One region of the Krasilnikovia sp. M28-CT-15 genome, then DNA from elsewhere that is predicted to be linked to it. Evidence: riboswitches for the same ligand, from Rfam matches in the RefSeq annotation. Region 1 holds a riboswitch; the other holds the start of a gene.

Region 1 (5,040 bases):
CGCCACCGCGAACACCGACTTCGCCACGGGTGGAAGATCCGGAACATCCCATTCGGCCGCGGCCCGCAGCACGGCGTGCGCCTGGTCGATCGTGGCGTCCGTCAAAGGCTCGATGCGCATCCCGACAGGGTGAACGCACACCCCGTCCGGCGCGAACGAATATTGCCGGGCAGGATTCACGCAGAAAATTTGGTCGGGAGGACGCGCGCACAGCGCCTCCGGCACTGGGTCGTTGGGTCCCTCGGAGATTGTCGCCAAGCTCGAAGGTGGGACCTCGTACGGCGTCGCGTCCTCCCGCGTAGAGCATCCTGCCGAGCCTGGGATCGGTTCCGCAAGCCCTCCCCGGAAGGAAATACCCGCCGCCGGTCGGATACCCGACTATGCGCTGGTCAGCGCGGTAGGCCCCGGATCAGCCCAGCAGGCCCGCGTCACGGGCCGCGCGCAGCGACGGCTTGATCCGGTGCGTGGGCCCCACCCGGTCGGCGACCGCGTCCAGCGTCTTGAGGCCCTCGCCGGTGTTGAACACGACCGTCTCGGCCTCCGGGTCCAGCCGCCCGCTGGCCACCAGCTTCTGCAGCACCGCGACCGTGACCCCGCCCGCGGTCTCCGCGAAGACCCCGGTCGTACGGGCCAGCAGCTGGATCCCGGCGCGGATCTCGTCGTCGTCGGCGTAGTCCATCCAGCCGCCGGTACGCGTCACCGTCTCGATCGCGTACGCCCCCGCGGCCGGATCACCGATGTTGAGCGACTTGGCGATGCCGGTCGGCTTCACCGGCACGACGGTGTCCGACCCGTTGTGCAGGGCCGTGGCGATCGGGTTGCAGCCAGCGGACTGGGCGCCGAACACCTTCCACCCGCCCGCCGGAGCTTCGACCAGCCCGATCTCGACCAGTTCCGTGAACGCCTTGTCCACCTTGGTCAGCAGCTCCCCACTGGCCATCGGGATGACCACCTGGGCCGGGATGCGCCAGCCGAGCTGCTCGGCCACCTCGTACCCGAGGGTCTTGGAACCCTCCGCGTAATACGGCCGCACGTTGACGTTGACGAACGCGGTGTCCTCGTACTCGTCCGTCTCGACCAGCTCGCTGCACAGCCGGTTCACGTCGTCGTACGAGCCGTCGATGGCGACGAGCTGGCCGCCGTACACGGCAGTGGTGACGACCTTGCCCTGCTCGAGGTCGCCGGGGATGAACACGACCGACGGCGCTCCGGCCCGGGCGGCGTGCGCGGCCACGCTGTTGGCCAGGTTGCCCGTCGAGGCGCAGGCGAAGCGGGTGAAGCCGAGCCCGCGGGCGGCCGTCAGCGCCACCGACACCACCCGGTCCTTGAACGAGTGCGTCGGGTTGGCCGAGTCGTCCTTCACCCACAGCGGCGCCCGCAGCCCGATCGCGGCGGCCAGGGCGGGCGCGCTGACCAGCGGGGTCAGCCCCGGGTCGAGGGTGACCCGCTCGGCCGGGTCCTGCCCGGCGGGCAGCAGCGCGGCGTAGCGCCAGATGTTCTGCGGGCCCGCCTCGATCTGCGCGCGGGTCACCCGGGCGAGCGCGGCCGGATCGTAGGCGATCTCCAGGGGGCCGAAACACTCGTAACAGGCATGCTGCGCGGCGAGGGGGAATTCCGTCCCACAGCCGCGACAGACCAGGGCGCGGGCGGGGCTGGTGGAGACTGGGGCGTCGACGGTCGACGTCATGGCGAGGCCTTCCTCTCATCTTTCCCCGGCGCGACGCGCGGGGACGGAATTAGCACCTGCCGCACGTCTGGCCTCGTCATCGAGTCGAGTGCGGTGGTTGCCGGGGCGTCATCGGGCCGTTCCCTCAGCCCCTCTGGATGAGGTATGCAGTTGTGCCGCCAGCTTACGGGGTGTGCGGGTCATCCTCACCCTGTGATCCCGATCTGTGAGCGTCCTCTCGGGCTTTAGGACTTTTTGGTCGCACGTTCGTCGTGCGCCGGACCGTCGCTCCCGCCGAGACCGGGCGCGGGGATCCATTCGCCTGGCGGCTCATGAGCGGATCCCCGCACCCTGCCAGGTCCGTGCGACCACAACCGCAGGTCCGTGCGACCACCACCCGCGAGGGTCAGCTGGTGACGTCCTTGCGGGTGAAGCGCCAGAAGGCCAGGCCGATGAAGACCGTGGCGTAGCAGAGGGCGGCGATCGCGCCCTTCGCCAGGTCTGCCGTCTGCATCGGGGTCGAGAGCAGCCCTTGCCAGGCGTCGGCGTAGTGGGTGGGTAGCACCGTGCGCAGGTTTCCCAGGGCGGTGATCTGGTCCAGGATACTGGAGAGGATCCAGAGCAGGACGGCGCCGCCCACCGCGCCCAGTGCCGCGTCCGTCAGCGTGGAGAGCAGGAACGCCAGCCCGGCCACGATCAGCATGGTCGTCGCCAGGTAGGCCAGGATCGCCAGCAGGCGCAGCACTCCGGGGCCCGGTGGGATCTGGGCGGCGATCGTGCTGCCCAGGGGGTGCCAGCCGTAACGCAGGGTGCCGATCAGCAGGGCCGTCCCGGCCAGGGTGAGCAGGGCCAGCAGCGAGTAGGCCAGGGCGACCACGAGCTTGACGCCGAGCAGGCGGGATCGGGGTACCGGCACGGCCAGCAGGTAGCGCAGGGTGCCCCAGCTCGCCTCGCTGGCGACCGTGTCGCCGCAGAACAGCGCGACCACCACGATGAGCAGGAAGCCCGCCGAGACCGCGATGCTGAACAGCGCGAAGTTCAGGCCGCTGGAGGTGGCCAGGTCGACCAGGCTGGCGAACGCCCCACCGCGCCGCCGCCCGTCGTCGTCACCGTCCCCGCCGAACTCGAAGGCCAGCAGAATGATCAACGGCAGCACGACCATGAAACCCAGGGCCAGTTGCGTACGCCGCCGCGACGCCTGCCGCCGTACCTCCGCCAGGATCGGCAGGGTCGCCGACGGCCGGTAGCCGGCGACGACGCCCAGTGACCCGAACTTGCCGGTCACCTGGCCGCTCAGCTCCCGCTGCCCGCTCATCGGTCACCACTTCCTCGCGAGTTGTCGCCCACCAGTGCCAGGAAGGCGTCTTCGAGACGGCGCCGGGGCACCACCCGGTCCACGCCGACCCCGGCGCGGACCAGCGACGCCACCACCTCGGTGCGCGGGGTGCCGTTCATGTCGACGATCAGGCCGGTGTCGCCGTCCGGGGTGACCGACCGGACGTCCAGCTCCGCCAGCACCCGGGACGCGGCGGGCACATCCGAAACCTCCAGCAGCACCGACGGGGAGTCCCCGACGATGTCGGAGACCGGCCCGGCGGCCACGATCCGGCCCTTGTTGACCACCACGGCGTGCGTGCAGGTCTGTTCCACCTCGGCCAGCAGATGGCTGGAGACCAGGACGGCCCGCCCGTCGGTGGCGTAGCGCTGCAGCACCCGGCGCATCTCCGCGATCTGCGGCGGGTCCAGCCCGTCCGTGGGCTCGTCGAGCACCAGCAGCTCGGGCAGGCCCAGCATGGCCTGGGCGATGGCCAGCCGCTGCCGCATGCCGTGGCTGTACGTCTTCGTCCGGCGGTGCACCGAGTCGCCCAGCCCGGCGATCTCCAGCGCCTCGTCGAAGTGCGCGTCCGCCTCCGGCCGCCCGGTGGCCCGCCAGTACGCCCGCAGGTTCTCGTACCCGCTGAGGTGCGGCAGGAAGCCCGGCCCCTCGACGAGCGCCCCGACCCGGGACAGGATCGGCGCGCCCGGCACCAGCCGGTGCCCGAAGACGAGCGCGTCCCCCTCGGTCGGCAGGGTGAGGCCCATGAGCACCCGCAGCGTGGTGGTCTTGCCCGCCCCGTTGGGCCCGAGCAGGCCGACGACCTGGCCCCGCTCGACCGTGAAGTCCACCCGCTCCACCGCCACGAACCCGTCCCCGTACGCCTTGCGCAGGCCGCGGACCACCAGCGGGGTGTCGGCGTACTCGTCGATCGTGGGGGTGTGCGTCCGGCGGCCCCGGCGGCGGCGCACGGCCAGGAGCACGACGATGGCCAGCGCGATCGCCGCGGCCAGCCCGGCCAGGACATACCACCAGATCGAGTCCGGGTTCGGGATCGGGGTGCCGGTCACCGTGGGCAGGGTCAGCGCCGGGTCCACCGCGACCGTGTACGTGGTCGGCTGCGCGGGGGCGAGGAACGCCTGGTCACTGGTGGCGACCACGACGCGGACGGTGTGCCCGGCGTCGATGCGCCGCACGATGCCGGGCAGGGTGACCGCCACCGGCGCCGCGGCGGCGATGTCACTCGGCAGGCCGGTGAGCCGGACCGGGGCGACCAGGCCGCCGCTGAGCGTGGCGGCGCCGCCGGGATCCACGTCGTAGAGCTTGAGGAACAGCACCGCCGTGCCGGTCGGGGACGCGGCCCGCAGCCGCACCGTCGGCGCGCCGACCACGTCGATCGCGGTGGACACCGGAGCGGACTCGAACCGCGCGTGCTGGCCGGGGATGTCCCCGGCGACCCCGCCCAGCAGCGTGCTGAGCTGGCCGCCCGTGCCGGGCAGCGACGAGATCGCGGCCGGCGTGCCGTTGGGCGGGTTGGCGATCCGCTGCGCCGCGCCCACCAGCGCCACCTCGGTACGGCCCGTCCCGGCCAGCCCCGGGTACGCCGGAGTCGAGTAGCCGTTGGTGACCAGGCCCCGGTCCGTGGCGCTGAACCCGGCCACCCGCGAGTACGTGAAGCTGGTCGCAGGTGCCGCCCCCGCGCCGCGCACGTAGTGGTCGAGCCACTGCGCGGTCAGGAAGCGGGTGCGGTCGGAGTCGGACTGCGGGCCGTCGCCGCCGTCGTGGCCGCCGGTGAACCAGGCCACCCGGACCGGGGTGCCGGTGGCGGCGATGCCGCGGGCGTTGGCGTCCGCCTCCGACAGCGGGAAGAGGGTGTCCACGGCTCCCTGGACCAGCAGGGTCGGTGCGGTGATCTTGTCCAACACCGGGCCGGGGCTGGAGCGACGCAGCAGGGCCAGGGTCGCCTCGTCCGGCGTCCCGGCGGAGGCCAGCCGCAGGTAGGCGGCGCAGACGTCCGGGGCGAACCGGCCACAGGCCGGGTCGACTGCGCCCCGGGATC
Region 2 (5,040 bases), 2.5 Mb from region 1:
GGACCGGTTCCGCCTGGTGATCTTCCCCGTGGTGACGGGCAGCACCGGACGAGAGCGCATCTACGACGGATACCCCGACGTGGCCCTCGAGATGGTCGCCAGCCGCACGTTCGACGGCCGGCTTCAACTGCTCGAGTACGTCCCCACCGTGCTGACCGGCCCGCCCGGCGGTGCGCAGCCCTAGAGGACCTGGGACAGGAAGCTGCGCAGCCGGGGATGGGCGGCTCCCTCGAAGATCGCGGCCGGTGCGCCGGCCTCCAGCACCACCCCGCGGTCCATGAAGGCCACCGTGTCGGCGACCTCGCGGGCGAAGCCCATCTCGTGGGTGACCACGACCATGGTCATGCCCTGGGCCGCGAGGTCGGCCATCAGGCCCAGGACGCCCTTGACCAGCTCGGGGTCGAGTGCGGAGGTGGCCTCGTCGAACAGCATCACCTGCGGCGTCAACGCCAGCGCGCGGGCGATCGCGACCCGCTGCTGCTGCCCGCCGGACAGGTGCGCCGGACGGGCGTCGGCCTTCGCGGCGAGCCCCACCAGCTCGAGCTGACTGCGGGCGAGCGCCACGGCCTCGTCCTCGGAGAGCCCCTTGAGCTTGCGCAGCGCGAGGGTGATGTTGCGCAGCACGCTCATGTGCGGGAACAGGTTGAACTGCTGGAACACCATGCCGATCCGCTGCCGCAGGCGGTCCGGGTCGTCGCGCAGTACGCTGCGCCCGTCCAGCAGCACGTCGCCGCGCTCCGGTTCGATCAGCCGGTTGATGGTGCGCAGCAGCGTCGACTTGCCCGACCCCGAGGGGCCGATGACACACGCGGTCTGCCCGCGGGCCACCTCGAGGTCCGCGCCGCGCAGAACCTTGGTCGACCCGAACGCCAGGTGGATGTCGCGCAGGCTCAGGCTCACCGAACCGGTCATCGCTCGCTCCCCGCTCCCGCGCCGGACAGCGCGGGTTCTTCGTCGTCGTCCGCCGCGGGGACGCTCACCTGGCGGCCGTGGCGCAGCCGCTGGTCGATCCAGTTGACCGCGTGCGTCAGCGGCACGGTCAGCGCGAGATAGAAGAGCCCGGCCAGCAGCAGCGCGGACTCGTTGCCGGTGGTGGCCGCGTGGTCCTGCCCGATCCGGAACAGTTCCCGCTGGCTGGCCACCAGCCCGAGGAAGTACACCAGACTGGAGTCTTTGATCAGCGCGATCAGCTGGTTCACCCAGGCCGGCAGCACTCGGCGGATCCCCTGCGGAATGATCACCAGGCGCATCGCCTCGGCCCAGGAGAAGCCCAGCGCGCGTGCCCCTTCGAGCTGTGCGGCCTCCACGGACTGGATGCCGGACCGGAAGATCTCACCGATGTACGCGGCAGCGATCAGAGACAGCGCGAGGATGCCCAGCGGGTACGGGTTGGGCCCCCAGATCTCCATGCCGAGCGGTGCCAGGCCGACCCCGATCAACAGGATGGTCGCCGCGGCCGGCAGGCCGCGGAACACGTCGGTGTAGACGCGTGCGGGCCAGCGCAGCCAGCGGGTCCGCGAGATCCCCGCGACGGCCAGCAGCAGGCCCAGCACGGAGCCGAGCAGGGCGGCGGAGACCGCCAGGACCAGCGTGTTGCGCAGCCCGACGGTCAGCATCTCGGGCAGCGCGGCGCGCATCGACGGCCAGTCGAAGAACGTCTCCCACAGCGTGCTCACCGATTCCATCGGCCGGTCACCGCCCCCCGCTCAGTCGTCACCGGTCAGGACGCCGACGCGGACGCGGACGGCGCCGCCTGACCACTGCCCGGCGTGAAACCGGCCGGGATCGGGCGGCCCGGGTAGTACTGCTCCTGCAGCCGCTTCCAGGTGCCGTCCGCGATGACCTGGTCGAGGCCGGTGTTCAGCGCCGCGCGCAACGCGTCGTTGCCCTTCGCCACCGCGTACGCGGTCGGGGCGGGGCTGAGCTGCTTGGCCGCCACCTTGATCTTGGATCCACTGTCCGCGGCCGACTTCTCGCCGATCTCCGCGGGGGCGATCCAGGCGTCGGCGGTGCCCGCCTTGAGCTGGTTGACGGCGCCGTTGTAGTCGGGCACCCGTACCGGGTTGAGGCCCTTGCCGGTGGCGTAGTCGTCCTGGACCGTGCCCTGCACGACCACCACCCGCTTGCCGGTCAGCTGGTCGAAGCCGGTGATCGAGGAGTTCGCCGGGACGTCGAGCCCGAAGTAGCCGAAGTCGTATCCGTTGCCGAAGTCGACCGTCTTCTTGCGAGCCTCGGTCACGGTGATCGAGGAACTGCCCACGTCGAACTTGTGGTTGTTGACCTGCGACAGCAGGGCGGCGAAGTCGGTGCCGACGAACTCCACCTTCAGGTCGATCTTGGCCGCGACCGCGGTGAGCAGGTCGTTGTCGAAGCCGGTGAACTTGCCGTCCTTGAGGTAGACGTTCGGCGGGGCGTCGGTGAGGGTGCCGGTGCGCAGCACACCGGGCTGCAGCAGGCCGTACGGGTTGTCGGCTGAGCCGGACTTCGTGTCGTCGCCGCACGCCGTGAGCAGGGTGGCGCCGAGGATCGCAGCGGCGGCGAGGGCGGCGGCCCGGGTGAGGGCAGGCAGGAATCGCACAGGGTTCTCCGAGAAGGGGTGATCGGTGCGGCGGGCACAAGGGTCCGGTCGGACGGCGAGATGCGCCCACCGCGGGAAGGGAAGCGGGGTGCGGTGCGCTTAACGCGCGGTGGCGCGGCGACACGCCGCGCTGCACACCCGCATCATGTCGATGTGCCGCCGCCGGGTCAGAGCCGGCATCGGGCCGGCGTCTGGCGATGCGGCACAGCGGCGGGAAATCATTGCTCTCCTAGGTCGGGTTTGACCTGGGGGGCCAGGCCACGCTTGCACGGAGCGTGCTCCGATGCCTGGTCTTCACCCGGGGCACCCCACCGCGGAGGAGGGTTGCCGGCCAGCAAGCCGGGGCTTGATGCTGGCGCTCATGACCTGCCGACGAGGCTAGCAGCCCGGGTCGGTGGATCGTCCAGCCGATATGACCACGCTCACGACCTTTGCGCTGACTCCGCCGGTCAGGCTGTGCGCGCCTGCAACGGCTGCCGCGCCTGCTCCCGCAGGTGACCCAGCATCTGCTGGACGGCGGGCAGCACCCGGGCGCGTCGCCGGTGCAACGCGGTCATCGTGATCACCGTGGTGTCGCCGGCCAGCGGTCTGGTCACGATCATGCCGGCGCGTTCGAGCGGATCGCCGAGGACGCTGTAGTCCGGCAGGACGGTGAGCCCGATGCCTTCGGCGACCATCATCTTGCCCATCTCGGCGCCGTCGGTGGAGTGCCACGCGGCGGGCAGGTCGGAGCCGAAGAGGCGGTGGGCGAAGCGGTACATGAGGTAGCCGGAGCGCATCGCGACGAAGCGTTCCGCGCGCAGGTCGTCCGCCGAGACCTCGGACTGTGCCGTGAGCGGATGGCTGGCGGGCAGCACCGCGGCCGGACGGCCCAGCAGCAGGGGAGTGGGTTCGAGGCCGGGCGGTACGTCGTCGCCGTCGAGCAGGTTGACCAGGCCGAGGTCCAGGGTGCCTTCGGCCAGCGACACGTGGATGTCGTCCTGTTGCAGGTTGCGCACCTCGACCGCGGCGCCCGCGTACGCCGCCTGGAAGGCTCGTACGGCGGGCAGCACGAGCGAGGCGGTGCCCGCGTTGACGGTGCCGATGCGCAACAGCCGTCGCGCGGCCAGTTGGTCGCCGGCGGTGGCCTTGAGCCGTGCGACCGACTCCAGAACGTCGACGATCGGCTGGAGCAGTTCCCGGCCGGCCAGGCTGATCCGCGCACCGGAGCGGTGCCGGTCGAGCAGTGTCACGCCGAGTTCACGTTCGAGCTTGCGGATGGCCTCGCTGAGGGCCGGCTGGGAGACGTGCAGTTGTTCGCTGGCGCGGCGCAGGGAGCCGAAGCGGGTCACGGCGGTGAGGTATTCGAGCTGTTCGATGCGCATGGTGCACTCCGGGGCCGGGGTGATCGGAGATGGCGTCCGGGTGATCGGCAACGCCTTCCAGGGAACCGCTTGCGCGGCAATATCCTACTAACTCTATAGTCATTGGGTACATGCTGGTGATCGGCCGAACAACCCCCTCGTCCATGCCGGTCCGGCCCATTCCATCCGAGTACCGAGACCGCCCCGTCGTACCGGAGTGACGTATGGCAGATCGACCCTTGCATTTCGCCGCATCCGTGATGAACACCACCGGCCACATCGTCCAGGGCACGGCAGTGGCGGTGGCGTCGTGAGCGCCCGCGTCGCGGTCGTGGCCGGCAACCCGCGCCCGGCCAGCCGCACCCTCGCGGCGGCGCGGTACGTCGCCCGGCAACTCGCCGGGCACGACCCCGACCTGACCGTCGACCTGGCCACGCTCGGCCCGGCGCTGTTGGACTGGGCGGACCCGCAGGTGGCCGCGCTGGTGGACGAGGTCGGCGCGGCGGACCTCGTCGTGGCGGCCAGCCCCACCTACAAGGGCACCTACACCGGCCTGCTCAAACTCTTCCTCGACCGGTTCGCGGGCGGGACGGGTCTGCGCGGCCTCGCCGTGCCGCTGCTGCTCGGCGCCGGTCCGCAACACCAGCTGGCGGCCGAGCTGACGCTGCGGCCGGTGCTCACCGAGCTCGGCGCGACCGTGCCGGGACGGGGGCTGTTCGTCATCGACCGGCACCACGACGACCCCGCCGCCTACGCCGACTGGCTGGCGGCCACGAGACCCGTCGTCGACGCTCACCTGCGGACCCGGGAGGGGAGCGCATGACCGCGTTGCGTACCAATCAGGACCTCGACCATCTGCGGCTGCGCGAGGTGTTCGGCATCTTCCCCAGCGGGGTGGTGGCGGTCGCCGCGCTGGTCGACGGTGTGCCCGTGGGCCTGGCGGCCAGCTCGTTCACCTCGGTCAGCCTGGACCCGCCGCTGGTGTCGTTCTCCATCGCCAACGCCTCGAAGACGTGGCCCGACCTGCGTCGCGCGGTGCACCTGGGCGTCACGATCCTGGCGGACCATCACTCCACGGTGGCCCGCCAGCTGGCGGGAGCTCCCGCGCGGCGATTCGAC

Evidence for each region. A riboswitch is a leader RNA that binds a small molecule or an ion and turns the genes downstream of it on or off. The one in region 1 is predicted to bind S-adenosylmethionine.
Region 2: it holds a riboswitch for S-adenosylmethionine, as region 1 does, so the genes downstream of both, ACMCNO_RS20845 (ABC transporter substrate-binding protein) here and thrC (threonine synthase) in region 1, are expected to answer to the same signal.

Annotation. Positions count from the first base shown of each region.
Region 1 covers NZ_BAAGAK010000001.1:7,090,139-7,095,178, forward strand. The annotation lists gene ACMCNO_RS32575 (GNAT family N-acetyltransferase) at 1-120, opposite strand, end outside; gene thrC (threonine synthase) at 410-1,687, opposite strand; SAM riboswitch class I at 1,700-1,831, opposite strand; gene ACMCNO_RS32585 (ABC transporter permease) at 2,073-2,981, opposite strand; gene ACMCNO_RS32590 (alpha/beta fold hydrolase) at 2,978-5,040, opposite strand, start outside.
Region 2 covers NZ_BAAGAK010000001.1:4,569,896-4,574,935, reverse strand. The annotation lists gene ACMCNO_RS20860 (dihydrofolate reductase family protein) at 1-184, shown strand, start outside; gene ACMCNO_RS20855 (amino acid ABC transporter ATP-binding protein) at 181-912, opposite strand; gene ACMCNO_RS20850 (amino acid ABC transporter permease) at 909-1,685, opposite strand; gene ACMCNO_RS20845 (ABC transporter substrate-binding protein) at 1,721-2,578, opposite strand; SAM riboswitch class IV at 2,834-2,945, opposite strand; gene ACMCNO_RS20840 (LysR family transcriptional regulator) at 3,028-3,942, opposite strand; gene ACMCNO_RS20835 (NADPH-dependent FMN reductase) at 4,232-4,744, shown strand; gene ACMCNO_RS20830 (flavin reductase family protein) at 4,741-5,040, shown strand, end outside.